DNA from 2 places in the Pseudomonas guariconensis genome. Region 2 is predicted to be linked to the other one. Evidence: predicted binding sites of a transcription regulator. Region 2 holds the regulator's gene; the other holds the start of a gene.
The links. The regulator sigma-54, encoded in region 2, starts transcription at its own class of promoters, with help from an activator protein. The targets are predictions, from matches to a motif close to ANTGGCATNNANNTTGCTNT.
Positions count from the first base shown of each region.

Region 1: a site for sigma-54 is predicted at 5,419-5,438, ahead of glnA (type I glutamate--ammonia ligase). Genes of this name have one in related genera too.

Region 1 is NZ_CP162012.1:408,693-416,897, reverse strand. It holds gene AB1N67_RS01905 (glycogen/starch/alpha-glucan phosphorylase) at 1-898, opposite strand, end outside; gene AB1N67_RS01900 (YkgJ family cysteine cluster protein) at 1,079-1,483, shown strand; gene typA (translational GTPase TypA) at 1,643-3,463, opposite strand; gene thiI (tRNA uracil 4-sulfurtransferase ThiI) at 3,591-5,045, opposite strand; gene glnA (type I glutamate--ammonia ligase) at 5,536-6,942, shown strand; gene glnL (nitrogen regulation protein NR(II)) at 7,297-8,205, shown strand, end outside.
Region 2 is NZ_CP162012.1:1,036,363-1,044,567, reverse strand. It holds gene mlaE (lipid asymmetry maintenance ABC transporter permease subunit MlaE) at 1-16, opposite strand, end outside; gene AB1N67_RS04725 (ATP-binding cassette domain-containing protein) at 16-825, opposite strand; gene AB1N67_RS04720 (SIS domain-containing protein) at 1,060-2,037, shown strand; gene AB1N67_RS04715 (HAD family hydrolase) at 2,052-2,576, shown strand; gene lptC (LPS export ABC transporter periplasmic protein LptC) at 2,585-3,157, shown strand; gene lptA (lipopolysaccharide transport periplasmic protein LptA) at 3,144-3,668, shown strand; gene lptB (LPS export ABC transporter ATP-binding protein) at 3,669-4,394, shown strand; gene AB1N67_RS04695 (RNA polymerase factor sigma-54) at 4,553-6,046, shown strand; gene raiA (ribosome hibernation-promoting factor, HPF/YfiA family) at 6,124-6,432, shown strand; gene ptsN (PTS IIA-like nitrogen regulatory protein PtsN) at 6,445-6,909, shown strand; gene rapZ (RNase adapter RapZ) at 6,912-7,766, shown strand; gene AB1N67_RS04675 (HPr family phosphocarrier protein) at 7,787-8,059, shown strand.

The DNA.
Region 1 (8,205 bases), 630 kb from region 2:
GGTCCTGCAGGGAGGCCGACACGAAGAAGTACTCCTGGCGCAGGCGAAGTTCCTGGCCCGCCTCGGTGCTGTCGGCCGGGTACAGCACCCGCGAGATACTCTCGGCCCGTGCCACCTCGGCCACAGCGCCCAAATGGTCCCCGGCATTGAAGCGCTCCAAGTGCAGCTCTTCGAGTGCCCGGGCGCGCCACAAGCGCAGCGTGTTGACGCTCGCCCCGCGCCAGCCGACCACCGGCGTGTCGTAGGCCACCGCCCGCACCGTCTCGCCCGGCCACCAGACCTGACGCGGTTGGCCGTGGGTGTCCTGCACCGTCTCGACGCTGCCGCCGAAGCTGATCGGGTAGATCACCTCGGCCCGCTCGAACTCCCAAGGGTTGCCGAAATCCAGCCAGTTCTCGGTCTGCTCCTGCTGCCAGCCATCGACCATGGCCTGGCGGAACAGACCATGCTCGTAGCGGATACCGTAGCCATGGGCGGCAATCCCCAAGGTCGACATGCTCTCCATGAAGCAGGCCGCCAGCCGCCCCAGGCCGCCATTGCCCAGCGCGGCATCCGGCTCGAGCAGGCGGATGCGTTCGAGGTCCACATCCAGGCCTTCGAGGGCCTCGCGGGCGATGTCCAGCAGTCCGAGGTTGCTCAGGCTGTCGTAGAGCAGCCGGCCGATGAGAAATTCCAGCGAGAGGTAATAGACCCGCTTCTGGCTGCGTCGATACGCCTGGCGGGTGTGGTCCATCCAATGATCGACCATGTGGTCGCGGGCAGCCAGGGCAATGGCTTCGAACCAATCGTGATCGAAGGCATGCTCCGGATCCTTGCCGACCGCGTAGGTCAGCTTGGCCAGTACAGCGGCGCGGAACTCAGCCACTGCTGCATCACGCGCTTTGGGTTCCTGGGACATGCGGCATCCTCGGGCAAGTTTGACGAAAGCACAGGTTGTTCAGCCTAGACGCTTCGACACAGAGCGACAGCGTGGGTTCGCGGTTTTCACATCCACTCGGCGATTCGGGCGAAAGGTTGTTCACAATTTGAACAACTCCGGTATTATCGCGCGCCCCAACTGTGATACGCCCACACAACGATGAAACCGACCCTGATCGCCGCCGCCGAAGTCGACCGCCTGGAAACCTGGCAACGCTATGCCAGCCATATGTGCGGGGGCTGCCACTCGACCTGCTGCACCCTGCCGGTGGAGGTCAAGATCAAGGACCTGATCCGCATCGGCGTGGTGGACGAGTTCGAAAAGGACGAACCCCCGAAGAACATCGCCAAGCGCCTGCAAAAGGACGGCATCATCGAGCGCTTCAACCAGAAGTCGGGGATCTTCACCCTGACCCGGATGAGCAACGACGACTGCCTGTACCTAGATCGCAAGAGCCGGCTGTGCACCATCTACGACAAGCGCCCGGACACCTGCCGCAATCACCCGAAAATCGGGCCACGCCCCGGGTATTGCGCCTACAAGCCCAAGGCGACCACCCGCTGATCGCTTGCCTGTAACGACCTGTTCGCGCCCCCCACAGCGGTCACTGGGAACCCTGTGGGCGCGGTTTCCGACAGCCAGGGCGACACCAGAACATAAGACAAACAAAAACGCCCCCGGCCTTTCGACCGGGGGCGTTTTCGTTCAGCTCAGGCTAGTACATCAAGCCTTGGCTTTCTTGGCAGCGCGGGTACGCTCGCCTTCGTCGAGGATCTTCTTGCGCAGACGGATCGACTTCGGCGTGACTTCGCACAGCTCGTCGTCCTGGATGAATTCCAGGGCCTGTTCGAGGGTGTGGCGAACCGGCGGAACCAGAGCGATGACTTCGTCCTTGCCCGAAGCACGCATGTTGTCGAGCTTCTTGCCTTTGGTCGGGTTCACGCCCAGGTCGTTGTCACGGCTGTTCAGGCCGATGATCTGACCGTTGTAGATGTCCTGGCCGTGCTCGATGAACAGCTTGCCGCGAGCCTGCAGGGTTTCCAGCGAGTAAGTCAGGGCCTTGCCGGTCTCGATCGAAACCAGAACACCGTTCAGACGGCCCGACATGGTGCCTGGCTTCATGGTGTCGTAACGATCGAAGATCGAGGTCAGGATGCCTGCACCGTTGGTCAGGGTCAGGAACTGGTTACGGAAACCGATCAGGCCACGGGCCGGAACGTTGTACTCCAGACGCACACGGCCTTTGCCATCTGGCGCCATGTTGGTCAGGTCGCCCTTACGCAGACCCATTTCTTCCATGACCTTGCCCTGGGATTCTTCAGGGATGTCGATGGTGACGTTCTCGAACGGCTCCTGCTTGACGCCGTTGACTTCGCGGATGATCACTTCAGGACGGCCTACGGCCATTTCGAAGCCTTCGCGACGCATGGTTTCGATCAGAACCGACAGGTGCAGCTCACCACGACCGGAAACCTTGAACTTGTCGGCCGAGTCGCCTTCTTCAACGCGCAGGGCAACGTTGTACAGCAGCTCTTTGTCCAGACGCTCTTTGATGTTACGGCTGGTGACGAACTTGCCTTCCTTGCCGCAGAACGGCGAGTCGTTGACCTGGAAGGTCATCGAAACGGTCGGCTCGTCGACGGTCAGCGGCTTCATCGCTTCGACGTGGTTCATGTCGCACAGGGTGTCGGAGATGAACAGCTCGTCGAAACCGCTGATGCAGACGATGTCGCCGGCGGTGGCTTCTTCGACGTCAACGCGGTGCAGACCGTGGTGACCCATCAGCTTGAGGATACGACCGTTGCGCTTCTTGCCTTCGGTGTCGATGGCGACGACCGGGGTGTTCGGCTTGATGCGGCCACGGGCGATACGACCAACGCCGATAACGCCCAGGAAGCTGTTGTAGTCCAGTGCGGAGATCTGCATCTGGAACGGGCCGTCGACGTCGACGGTCGGTGCCGGCACGTGGTCGACGATGGCCTGGTACAGCGGGGTCATGTCTTCGGCCATGTTGGTGTGGTCCAGGCCGGCAATGCCGTTCAGGGCCGAGGCGTAGACCACCTGGAAGTCCAGCTGGTCGTCGGTGGCACCAAGGTTGTCGAACAGATCGAAGATCTGGTCCAGAACCCAGTCAGGACGCGCGCCCGGACGGTCGACTTTGTTGATCACGACGATCGGCTTCAGGCCGGCTTCGAACGCTTTCTTGGTCACGAAGCGGGTTTGCGGCATCGGGCCGTCCTGGGCGTCGACCAGCAGCAGCACGGAGTCGACCATCGACATCACGCGCTCGACCTCGCCACCGAAGTCGGCGTGGCCGGGGGTGTCGACGATGTTGATGCGGTAGTCGTTCCAGCGGATGGCGGTGTTCTTCGCCAGGATGGTAATGCCGCGCTCTTTTTCCTGGTCGTTGGAGTCCATCACGCGCTCGTCGTTGAGCTCGTTACGCTCCAGGGTGCCCGACTGGCGCAGGAGTTTGTCGACCAGGGTGGTTTTACCATGGTCAACGTGGGCGATGATGGCGATGTTACGCAGATTTTCGATCACAACTGTATCTCGATCAGAGGATTCGGTTGCCGCCAGTTTAGGCGGCGATTATGTACGGTTTGAGGCTCAGCGGGCCCGATGGTCGGGAGGGCGATGGCGGATGCTGCCGCCATACAGCCCTGGCGTCTTATGCCGGACGATAAACACGCACATTGGCATGTCCCTCACTGAGCAGGTGGTGTGCGTGCAGACGGCTCATCACACCCTTGTCGCAATACAGCAGGTACTGGCGGTTGGCATCCAGATGCTTGAACTTGCTGTTGATCGCGTAGAACGGCATGGCCTGGACTTCGACGCCGTCGATCACCAGGGGTTCGTCTTCCTGGGCATCGGGATGACGAATGTCGAGAACGATCTGGCCTGGCAAGGCCTCGGCCACTTCCTCGATCTCGATGTCCTTGCCCAGCTCGTCGATGACGTGGTCGATCGAGATGAACTTGGCGCGCTCCAGGGCTCGCTCGAGCACCGCCATGTCGAATTGCTTCTCTTCGTGCTCCATGCGGTGGCGCTTGGCATGGGTGGTCGGGTTCACCGAAATCACGCCGCAGTATTCAGGCATGTGCTTGGCGAACTCGGCAGTGCCGATCTGATAAGCGGTGTCGATGATGTCCTGCTTGTGGCTCGCGAGCAGCGGGCGCAGCACCAGCTTGTCGGTAGCCGAGTCGATGATCGACAGGTTCGGCAAGGTCTGGCTGGAAACCTGGGAGATCGCCTCGCCGGTGACCAGCGCCTCGATTTCCAGGCGGTCGGCCATGCGTGCGGCGGCGCGCAGCATCATGCGCTTGAGGGTCACGCCCATGTAGCTGTTGTCGACCTTGTTCAGGATCTCGCCGACCACTTCTTCGAACGGCACGCTGATGAACAGTACGCGCTGGCTGCTGCCAAACTTCTTCCACAGGTAATGGGCGACTTCCATCACGCCGAGCTCGTGGGCGCGGCCGCCAAGGTTGAAGAAGCAGAAGTGGGTCATCAGGCCACGGCGCATCATCTGGTAGGCCGCGACGGTGGAGTCGAAGCCACCGGACATCAGCACCAGGGTCTGCTCCAAGGCGCCCAGCGGATAGCCGCCGATGCCCTGATGCTGGTTATGGATCACGTACAGGCGCTGATCGCGGATCTCGATGCGCACCAGGACTTCCGGGGTCTTGAGGTCGATGCCGGTGGCGCCGCACTGCTGGCGCAGTTGGCTGCCGACATAACGGTCGACATCCATGGAGGTGAAGTCGTGGTGACCACCGCGCTTGCAGCGTACGGCGAAGCGCTTGCCGGCCAGCAGGTGGCCGAAGTGGTGCTTGCACTTGGCGACGATGTCGTCGAAGTCGCCCAGCGGATACTCCTCCACCTGCAGGAAGTGGGTGATGCCCGGCGTGCAGGTCAGGCGTTCGATCATCTCGCGCTGGATCTTCTCGTCCTCGACGCGGGTGACCACCTCGAGATTGTCCCAGACGCCATCGACCGCGAGCTCAGGATCCAGATCCTTGAGCACGACGCGGATGTTCTTGCCGAGCTGGCGGATGAAACGCTTGCGCACCGGCCGGCTTTTGATGGTGATCTCTGGGAAGACTTTGACGATAAGTTTCATTGGTTTAACAGCGCGCACCGGGCCTGCCGAAAATGAGGGGCGCGAATTATAGCGGAAATTGCTCAAGCTTTGAGCAACTTTTGATCAGAAGCTTCCAGATATTGCCGAAGGCGCATTTTGCGCTGCCTGTGCTGCCCCTTTTGGGGTAATGCCCCTGCCGCCAGGGTCAGCATGAATTGCAGCCGGTGTGCGCCCCTTGCAGGAGCGCTTTTAGTCGCGAACGGACCTCAAGGGAAACACGCCACCCAAAAGAATGCACACATTTGGTGCGCGCACTTAAAAACACGCCTCGCAAGAGTGCATTTCTCGCCGCACCGGGGGCCCCAATTGCCTGTAACCGCCCCCTTTTGTCCCGCCTTCGCCATTTTCGGGCACTGGCATGCAATTTGCTCCCTTGTGAGGCAGGCAAGCTTGGCCGACTATCCGCGCCCGGCGACACCCTTTTTCCAGGGCAGCGGCCCACCGCGCCCTAGACCATCCGGAGGACACTATGTCGAAGTCGGTTCAACTCATCAAAGATCATGACGTCAAGTGGATTGATCTGCGTTTCACGGACACCAAAGGCACTCAGCACCACGTGACCATGCCGGCGCGCGATGCGCTGGAAGACGACTTCTTCGAAGTCGGCAAGATGTTCGACGGTTCCTCCATCGCTGGCTGGAAAGGCATCGAAGCCTCCGACATGATCCTGATGCCGGTCGATGAAACCGCCGTACTGGACCCGTTCACCGAAGAGCCGACCCTGATCCTGACCTGCGACATCGTCGATCCTTCGAGCATGCAGGGCTACGACCGCGACCCACGTGCGATCGCCAAGCGCGCCGAAGAGTACCTCAAGAGCACCGGCATCGGTGACACCGTCTTCGCCGGTCCGGAGCCTGAGTTCTTCATCTTCGACGAAGTGAAGTTCAAATCGGACATCTCCGGCTCGATGTTCAAGATCTTCTCCGAGCAAGGCTCGTGGATGACCGACGCCGACGTGGAAGGCGGCAACAAAGGCCACCGTCCAGGCGTCAAAGGCGGCTACTTCCCGGTCCCACCGTTCGACCACGACCACGAAATCCGTACTGCCATGTGCAACGCACTGGAAGAAATGGGTCAGACCGTCGAAGTTCACCACCACGAAGTGGCGACTGCCGGCCAGAACGAAATCGGCGTCAAGTTCAACACCCTGGTTAAGAAGGCTGACGAAGTACAGGCCCTGAAGTACGTCGTGCACAACGTTGCCGATGCCTACGGCCGCACCGCCACCTTCATGCCGAAACCACTGTACGGCGACAACGGCTCGGGCATGCACGTGCACATGTCGATCTGGAAAGACGGCAAGAACACCTTCGCCGGCGAAGGCTATGCCGGCCTGTCCGACACCGCCCTGTACTTCATCGGCGGCATCATCAAGCACGGTAAGGCCCTGAACGGCTTCACCAACCCATCGACCAACTCCTACAAGCGTCTGGTCCCAGGTTTCGAAGCCCCGGTCATGCTGGCCTACTCGGCTCGCAACCGTTCCGCCTCGATCCGTATTCCTTACGTCGGCAGCCCTAAAGCCCGCCGTATCGAAGCGCGCTTCCCGGACCCATCGGCCAACCCGTACCTGGCCTTCGCAGCCCTGCTGATGGCCGGCCTGGACGGCATCCAGAACAAGATCCACCCAGGCGATGCTGCCGACAAGAACCTGTACGACCTGCCGCCTGAAGAGGCCAAGGACATCCCGCAGGTTTGCGGCAGCCTGAAAGAAGCCCTGGAAGAGCTGGACAAAGGTCGTGCGTTCCTGACCAAGGGCGGCGTGTTCTCCGACGACTTCATCGATGCCTTCATCGAGCTGAAGAGCGAGGAAGAGATCAAGGTCCGTACCTTCGTTCACCCGCTGGAATACGAGCTGTACTACAGCTGCTGATCTGATCGGCGCCTCGCGCCGATGACATGATCAAAAACGGCCTCCCTCGGGAGGCCGTTTTCGTTTCTGCCCACGCAGAAACCTTCCCCACCACGCTATGCTCTATCTTGGTGCACGCCAGTGCGCCTAACCGCAGACTGTTCCCCAATCTGGTTCAAATGAAACGCTTCACCCAGAGTTTCTGGTCCGGATTTGCGCAAATCCAGGCCTTTATCGGTAAATGCCGCATCTTTTCAGAGCTTTGGTTTGTTTCTTGCATTTTTTAAAAGACGGAATCGCACCCGCGGATCCATCCCGCGCCCGGCCCTTCCAAAACAGTGCCTGGCAAGCGCCAAAAGAGGTCGACGACGCCTTATGACCATCAGCGATGCACAGCACCGACTGCTCCTGGACAACCTGACCACGGCCACGCTCTTGCTCAATGCCGAGTTGCGCCTGGAGTACATGAACCCTGCCGCTGAAATGCTGCTGGCGGTCAGTGGTCAGCGCAGTCACGGCCAGTTCATCAGCGAGCTGTTCACCGAGTCGGTCGAAGCGCTCAACTCTCTGCGCCTGGCCGTGGAGCAGGCGCACCCGTTCACCAAGCGCGAAGCGCAACTGACCTCGCTGACCGGCCAGAGCATCACCGTCGACTACGCCGTGACGCCGATCCTGCACCAGGGCCAGACCCTGCTGCTGCTGGAGGTCCACCCCCGTGACCGCCTGCTACGTATCACCAAGGAAGAAGCCCAGCTGAGCAAGCAGGAAACCACCAAGCTGCTCGTACGCGGCCTGGCTCACGAGATCAAGAACCCCCTCGGCGGCATCCGCGGGGCGGCGCAACTGCTGGCCCGGGAGCTGCCGCATGACGACCTTCGCGACTACACCAATGTGATCATCGAGGAGGCCGACCGCCTGCGAAACCTCGTCGACCGCATGCTCGGCTCCAACAAACTGCCATCTTTGGCCATGACCAACATCCACGAAGTGCTGGAGCGGGTCTGCAGCCTGGTGGAAGCCGAAAGCCAGGGCGGCATCACGCTGGTGCGCGACTACGACCCGAGCCTGCCGGATGTGCTGGTCGACCGCGAACAGATGATCCAGGCAGTGCTCAACATCGTGCGCAACGCCATGCAGGCGATCGCCAGCCAGAACGACCTGCGCCTGGGCCGCATCACCCTGCGCAGCCGCGCGGTGCGCCAGTTCACCATTGGCCATGTGCGCCATCGGTTGGTCGCGCGGGTCGAGATCACCGACAACGGCCCGGGCATCCCCGCGCAACTG
Region 2 (8,205 bases):
TGGATTTTCTGCGCATCACCGCGCCCCCAGCAGATCGGCGCGATAGTCAGGCGCAGGAAAGTGAAATGGCACCGGGCCATCCGGATCGCCCTTCATGAACTGGCGGATACGCGGATTATCCGACCCCATCAGCTCGTCGGGCGTGCCCTGCCCCAGCACCTGGCCATCACCGACCACATAGATGTAGTCAGCGATGCTCGCGGTCTCGGCCAGGTCATGGGAGACCACGATACTGGTGATCCCAAGGGCGTCGTTGAGCAGCCGGATCAGGCGCACGAGCACCCCCATGGCGATGGGATCCTGACCGACGAAAGGTTCGTCGTACATGAGGATCTGTGGATCCAGCGCGATCGCCCGAGCCAGCGCCACCCGGCGCTTCATGCCACCGGACAGCTCGTCCGGCATCAGGTCGATAGCCCCGCGCAGGCCCACGGCCTGCAGCTTCATCAGAACGATGTCGCGGATCATCTCGTCCGACAATTGGGTGTGCACCCGCAACGGGAATGCAACGTTCTCGAAAACGTCGAGATCGGTGAACAAGGCACCGCTCTGGAACAGAACGCCCATCTGCTTGCGCGCATCGAACAGGTCGCTGCGCGACAGGCTCGGCAGGTTCTGCCCGGCGACCCAAACCTCGCCGCTGGAGGGACGCAACTGCGCGCCCATCAGGCGCAACAGGGTTGTCTTGCCGCACCCGGAAGGCCCCATGATGCCGGTGACCTTACCCCGTGGGATGCGTATGTCGACATTGCTGAAAATGCTGCGCGAACCGCGCTTGAAGGTAACCCCCTTCAACTCGACCGCGTAGGCGCTATCCACACTCATCTAGACTCCTTGCGATGCAGCCTCGTCTGCAATGGACGCCTACCCTCTTCATGAAGGCACACGCGTCCCTGCCGGGCGCAATAGCGGCGAACTATAGCACCGCTGCAATGCCGCCCCCAAGGCCATTGCAGGGGCTGTTCAGGCCCGCGACAGCAACCCAGGCAAACGAAAGATGAGGGTTTCGCACATTGCCGTTATAATCGGCACCTTTTTTACCAGACATTGCTTTCCGACATGAGCCAATCCAGCGAGCTGATCCAATCCGCCCAGCGCACCCTGCGCCTGGAACTCGAAGCCGTAGAGGGCCTGCTGCCCCGCATCGACGGCAATTTCGTCAAAGCTTGTGAGCTGATTCTGAACAGCAAAGGCAGAGTCGTCGTGCTCGGCATGGGCAAGTCGGGCCATATCGGCAACAAGATCGCCGCGACCCTCGCCAGCACCGGCACCCCAGCGTTTTTCGTGCACCCGGCCGAGGCCAGCCACGGCGACATGGGCATGATCACCCGCGACGATGTCATCCTGGCACTGTCCAACTCAGGCAGCACCGCCGAGATCGTTACCCTGCTGCCATTGATCAAGCGCCTGGGCATCCAGATGATCAGCCTCACTGGCAACCCGGACTCTCCCCTGGCCCAGGCCGCCGAGGTCAACCTTGATGCCAGCGTCGCCCAGGAGGCCTGCCCGCTCAATCTTGCGCCCACCTCCTCCACCACTGCCGCGCTGGTGCTGGGTGACGCCCTGGCCATCGCCCTGCTCGAGGCACGCGGGTTCACGGCCGAAGACTTCGCTTTCTCCCATCCGGGAGGCGCGCTGGGTCGCCGCCTGCTGCTGAAGGTGGAAAACGTCATGCACACCGGCGAAGCACTGCCGATCGTGCCGCGTGGCACCCTGCTCAAGGACGCCCTGGTAGAGATGTCGCGCAAGAGTTTGGTAGGCATGACCGTGGTCCTGGAGGCCGACGGCCGTCTGGCCGGGGTGTTCACCGACGGCGACCTGCGCCGCGCCCTGGAGCGCAACATCGATGTGCACAAGACCATCATCGACCAGGTGATGACCGTCCACGGCAAAACCGCACGCGCCGAGATGCTCGCCGCCGAGGCCTTGCGCATCATGGAAGACAACAAGATCAACGCGCTGGTGGTGGTCGACCAGAACGACCGCCCCACCGGCGCCTTGAACATGCATGACCTGCTGCGCGCAGGCGTGATGTGATGGAGTGCAATGCAATGAACCCGGATCTTCTGCAACGCGGCAAGGCCATCAAGCTGGCCGTGTTCGATGTCGATGGCGTGCTGACCGACGGACGTCTGTATTTCCTTGAAGACGGCAGCGAGTTCAAGACCTTCAACACCCTGGATGGCCACGGCATCAAGATGCTCATGGCTTCGGGCGTGACCACAGCGATCATCAGCGGGCGCAAGACCCCGGTGGTCGAGCGCCGAGCAAAAAACCTCGGCATCCCGCACCTGTTCCAGGGCCGCGAGGACAAACTGGTAGTGCTCGACAGCCTGCTCGCCGAACTGGGCCTAAGCTATGAACAGGTCGCCTACTTGGGCGATGACCTGCCAGACCTGCCGGTGATCCGCCGCGTAGGCCTTGGCATGGCGGTGGCAAGCGCCGCCCCGTTCGTTCGCCAGCACGCCCATGGCGTGACCCAGGCCCGCGGCGGCGAAGGTGCCGCACGCGAGTTCTGTGAACTGATCATGCAGGCCCAGGGCACCCTGGACGCTGCCAACGCCAACTACCTCTAAGGCCAGACATGTTCAGCAAGAAAGCCAGGAATATCGTGCTGCTCGGTGCGATCGCCGCACTGCTGGTGGCCGTCGGCTACTGGAACATCAGCCCCGAGAGTTTCCTCGAAAAGCCGGTGGCCCAGGTCGATGAGAATGCCATCGACTACTATGCGATCAATGCCCACAGCGTGCAGTACCTGCCTGATGGCAAGGTGCAATACGAAATGACCGCCGACAAGGTGGAGCACCTCAAGTCCAGCGAGATCACCCTGGTGACCACGCCGGACCTGCACATGTACCGGGGCACCCAGTATCCCTGGCACGTGCAGAGCGTGCGCGCCGAGGTCAACCCGGATGGCAGCGAGGTCGAGCTGATCGACAAGGTCCGGGTTGCCCGCACCGATGAAAAGCAGCGCGAAACGATCATCACCACCACCCGCATGACCGTCTTCCCGCAGAAGCAATATGCGCAGACCGAGCAAGCCGTTAGAATCGACGGCGCCGGTGGGACGACTACGGGCAAAGGAATGAAAGCGTATTTGAAAGACGGCAGGATGGACCTGCTGTCCAACGTAAGAGGACAGTATGAGGCTCGTTAACACCCTCCCCTTTTTGCTCAGCCTGAGCGCGGCACTGGGAAGCGCGAGCGCCTTGGCCCTGCCGAACGATCGTGACCAGCCTATCCGCATCCAGGCTGACAACGCTCACCTGGACGACAAGCAAGGCGTCGCCACCTACACCGGCGACGTGATCATCACCCAGGGTTCGATGATGATCAAAGGCAACACCGTGACCATCACCCGTGCCGCCTCCGGCGATATCGACGTGGTCACCTCGGTGGGCAACCTAGCCTACTTCGAGCAACAGCAGAGCGCCGCCAAACCCGACAAGATGAAAGGCTGGGGCGTGACCATCCAGTACCAGGCGCAAAAGGACATGGTGATCCTCACCGACCGCGCCAAGGTCGAGAACGAAGGCAACACCACTGAAGGCGAGAAGATCGTCTACAACACCAAGACCCAGGTGGCTACCGCCGGTCGTGGTGGCAATGTGACTTCACCACGTCAGCGTATCGACATGGTGATCCAGCCGAAGAAGAAGGCCGAGTAAATGGCAACCCTCAAAGCCCAGCACTTGGCCAAGAGCTACAAGAGCCGCCAGGTTGTCCGCGACGTCAGCCTGTCGATCGACAGCGGTCAGATCGTCGGCCTGCTCGGCCCCAACGGCGCCGGCAAGACCACCTGCTTCTACATGATCGTTGGCCTGGTCCGCGCCGACCAGGGACGCGTACTGATCGACAACCTGGACGTCAGCCACCAGCCCATGCACGGTCGCGCCCGCGCCGGCATCGGCTATCTGCCCCAGGAAGCCTCGATCTTCCGCAAGCTGTCGGTGGCCGACAACATCATGGCCATCCTCGAGACCCGCAAGGAGCTCGACCGTGACGGCCGCAGAAAGGAGCTGGAAAGCCTTCTGCAGGAATTCCACATCAGCCACATCCGCGACAACCTTGGCATGAGCCTCTCCGGTGGCGAACGCCGCCGGGTCGAGATCGCCCGCGCCCTGGCCACCGCACCGAAGTTCATCCTGCTGGACGAACCTTTCGCGGGTGTAGACCCGATCTCCGTTGGCGATATCAAACAGATCATCCACCACCTCAAGGCCAAGGGCATCGGGGTGCTGATCACCGACCACAACGTCCGTGAAACCCTTGATATCTGTGAAACCGCCTACATCGTCAATGATGGTCAGCTGATCGCCGAGGGCGACGCCGAGACCATCCTGGCCAACGATTTGGTCAAGGAGGTTTACCTGGGCCACGAGTTCCGACTTTAAAGGCCCGGAGTCTGCTTGGAGCACTGAAGGAAGTGACACAGTGCTCTAGGCAAACGCTACAATTTCAGGCATATAACTTGCTTAAAATTGGCGCCTCGGCGCCCTACGTGTAGTGGATGGCGCATGCGCGCCGGCGAACAAGGTATTAAGCCCCAGCCATGAAACCATCGCTCGTCCTAAAAATGGGCCAGCAACTGACGATGACCCCGCAGTTGCAACAGGCCATCCGTCTGCTCCAGCTATCCACCCTGGACCTGCAACAAGAAATCCAGGAAGCGCTGGAGTCCAATCCGATGCTCGAACGTCAGGAAGACGGCGACGACTTCGACAACAGCGACCCGATGGCCGACAACGCCGAAAGCAAGCCGGCTGCCGAAGCCCAAGAGAGCAGCTTCCAGGAAAGCACCAGCAGTGCCGAGAACCTGGAGGAAGGCGAATGGAACGAGCGCATCCCCAACGAATTACCCGTGGACACTGCCTGGGAAGACATCTACCAGACCAGTGCCAGCAACCTGCCCGCCAGCGATGACGACGAGTGGGACTTCACCACCCGCACTTCCGTCGGCGAAAGCCTGCAGAGCCATCTTCTGTGGCAACTCAACCTGGCGCCGATGTCCGACACCGACCGGCTGATCGCCGTGACCCTGATCGACAGCATCAACGAACAGGGTTACCTGGAGGACAGCCTCGAAGAAATCTGCGCAGGCTTCGACCCCGAACTGGATATCGAGCTCGACGAAGTCGAAGCGGTACTGCACCGCATCCAGCAATTCGAACCCGCAGGCATTGGCGCCCGCAGCCTTGGCGAGTGCCTGCTGCTGCAGCTACGTCAGCTTCCGGCGAACACCCCCTGGATGGCTGAGGCGCAGCGCCTGGTCACTGATTTCATCGACTTGCTCGGCAGCCGCGACTACAGCCAGCTGATGCGTCGCATGAAGATCAAGGAGGACGAGCTGCGCCAGGTCATCGAACTGGTGCAGAGCCTGAACCCGCGCCCTGGTTCGCAGATCGAGTCCAGCGAGCCCGAGTACGTGGTTCCCGACGTCATCGTGCGCAAGGACAGCGACCGCTGGCTGGTCGAACTGAACCAGGAAGCGATACCACGCCTGCGGGTCAACCCGCAGTATGCCGGCTTCGTCCGCCGCGCCGATACCAGCGCCGACAACACCTTCATGCGCAACCAGTTGCAAGAAGCGCGCTGGTTCATCAAGAGCCTGCAAAGTCGCAACGAGACGCTGATGAAGGTCGCCACCCAGATCGTCGAGCACCAGCGAGGCTTCCTGGACCATGGTGACGAGGCGATGAAGCCGCTGGTACTGCACGATATCGCCGAAGCGGTAGGCATGCACGAATCGACCATTTCCCGGGTCACCACGCAGAAATACATGCATACCCCGCGCGGTATCTACGAACTGAAATACTTTTTCTCGAGCCATGTAAGCACCTCCGAAGGCGGTGAATGCTCGTCTACGGCGATCCGCGCGATCATCAAGAAACTGGTTGCGGCGGAAAATCAGAAAAAGCCATTGAGTGACAGCAAGATCGCTGGTTTACTGGAGGCACAAGGCATCCAGGTAGCCCGTCGCACCGTCGCCAAGTACCGCGAGTCCCTCGGCATCGCACCGTCGAGTGAGCGCAAGCGACTGATGTAGCCCCTGGAAGAGCCATAGCGTTTCAGTGGCAGGTGCAATACCTGCCCTTTATGCACGGGCAACAAAGGAGAAGCTGTATGCAAGTCAACATCAGTGGACAGCATGTAGAAGTCACTCAACCACTGCGCGAGTATGTCCTTGAAAAGCTCGCCCGCGTGGAGGGGCATTTCGACAAGATCACCAACGTGACGGTGATCATGAAGGTCGAAAAACTGCAGCAGAAGGTGGAGGCCACACTCCAGATTCCCGGCGGTGAAGTGGTCGCCAATGCCGAACACCAAGACATGTATGCAGCGATCGACGCCCTGGCTGACAAGCTCGACCGCCAACTGAAAAAACATAAGGAAAAACAGCAAAGCCTGCTGCAAGGTGCAGCCGCCCGCTGATCCCTCTCATCCATGATCCGACTTGAAACCATCCTGACCCCCGGCCGTTCCCTCGTGAACGTGCCGGGCGGCAGTAAAAAGCGCGTGCTCCAGGAAATCGCCACCCTGATCGCCAGGGAAGTGCCCGAACTGGAGATGGAAGACGTATTCGAAAAACTGGTTGGCCGTGAAAAGCTCGGATCCACCGGTTTCGGCAACGGCATCGCCATCCCCCATTGTCGCCTCGAAGGCTGCACCGCTCCGGTCAGCGCCCTGCTGCACCTGGATGCCCCCATCGACTATGACGCCATCGATGGCGCGCCGGTGGATCTGCTGTTCGTCCTGCTTGTGCCAGAAGCCGCCACCGACGCCCACCTTGAACTGCTGCGCCAGATTGCCAGCATGCTCGATCGCAAGGAGGTCCGCGATCGCCTGCGTGCCGCCAACAGCAGCGAGGCCCTGTACCAGGTAGTCCTGGACGCACAGAACGAGCACTGAACATGCGCCTGATCATCGTCAGCGGCCGGTCTGGCTCCGGCAAAAGCACCGCCCTCGACGTGCTGGAAGACAACGGTTATTACTGCATCGACAACCTACCCGCCGGGCTATTGCCGCAGTTGGCAGAAAACGCGTTGATCAATACCGAACTGCTGCAACCCAAGGTGGCTGTCTCCATCGACGCGCGCAACCTGCCCAGTCACCTGACGCGCTTCCCCGAACTGCTTGAGGGCGCGCGAGCCCAGCATATCCAGTGCGACGTGCTGTATCTGGATGCCGACGAGGAGACCCTGCTCAAGCGCTTCTCCGAAACGCGTCGTCGACACCCGCTGACCAACGCCAATCGCTCCCTCGCCGAAGCGATCCGTGTCGAAAGCGAACTGCTGGGCCCGATCGCCGATCTGGCCGATCTCAAGATCGACACCACCAACCTCAACCTTTACCAGTTGCGCGACTCGATCAAGCTGCGTCTGCTCAATCAGCCCGAGCCAGGCACAGCGTTTCTGGTGGAGTCCTTTGGCTTCAAGCGCGGCATGCCCGTGGATGCCGATCTGGTGTTCGATGTCCGTTGCCTGCCTAATCCGTATTGGAAGCCCGAGCTACGCGAACACTCCGGGCTGGACCAGCCGGTAATCGACTACCTGGCCGCCCAACCGGATGTCGAAGAGATGTTCCAGGACATCTCCAGTTATCTGCTCAAATGGCTGCCTCGATTCGCCGCCAGCAATCGCGCCTATGTCACCATCGCGATTGGCTGCACAGGCGGTCACCACCGTTCTGTCTACCTGACCGAGCGCCTGGGCCAACTTTTGCAACCCACCCTGAAAAACGTCCAGGTCCGCCATCGCGACCTCTAGCCCACAGGATCCGCACCCCAATGCCCGCCCGCGAAATCACCATCATCAACAAGCTGGGGCTCCACGCCCGGGCGGCAGCCAAGTTCGTTGGCGTAGCCGGGCGCTTCCCCTGCCAGGTCAGGGTGGGGCGTGCGCCGGACAAAATGGTGGATGGCAAGAGCATCATGGCAGTGATGATGCTCGCCGCGGGCAAGGGCACCCAGGTGCACCTGATGACCGAGGGAGAACAGGACAATGAGGCCATGGACGCCTTGGTCGAGTTGATCAACAACTATTTCGACGAAGGCGAGTAATCCGCCGCGAAGGGCTCGAATCGAGCCGACCTGGCTGACCTTGCCGCGTAGCCGTACCGGCTCAGATCCAATTCTGGGATGGCAACATCCCCCACACAGAACAAAAGCAAAGGGCCGCTATGCGGCCCTGAGTTTCAATCGTCCCG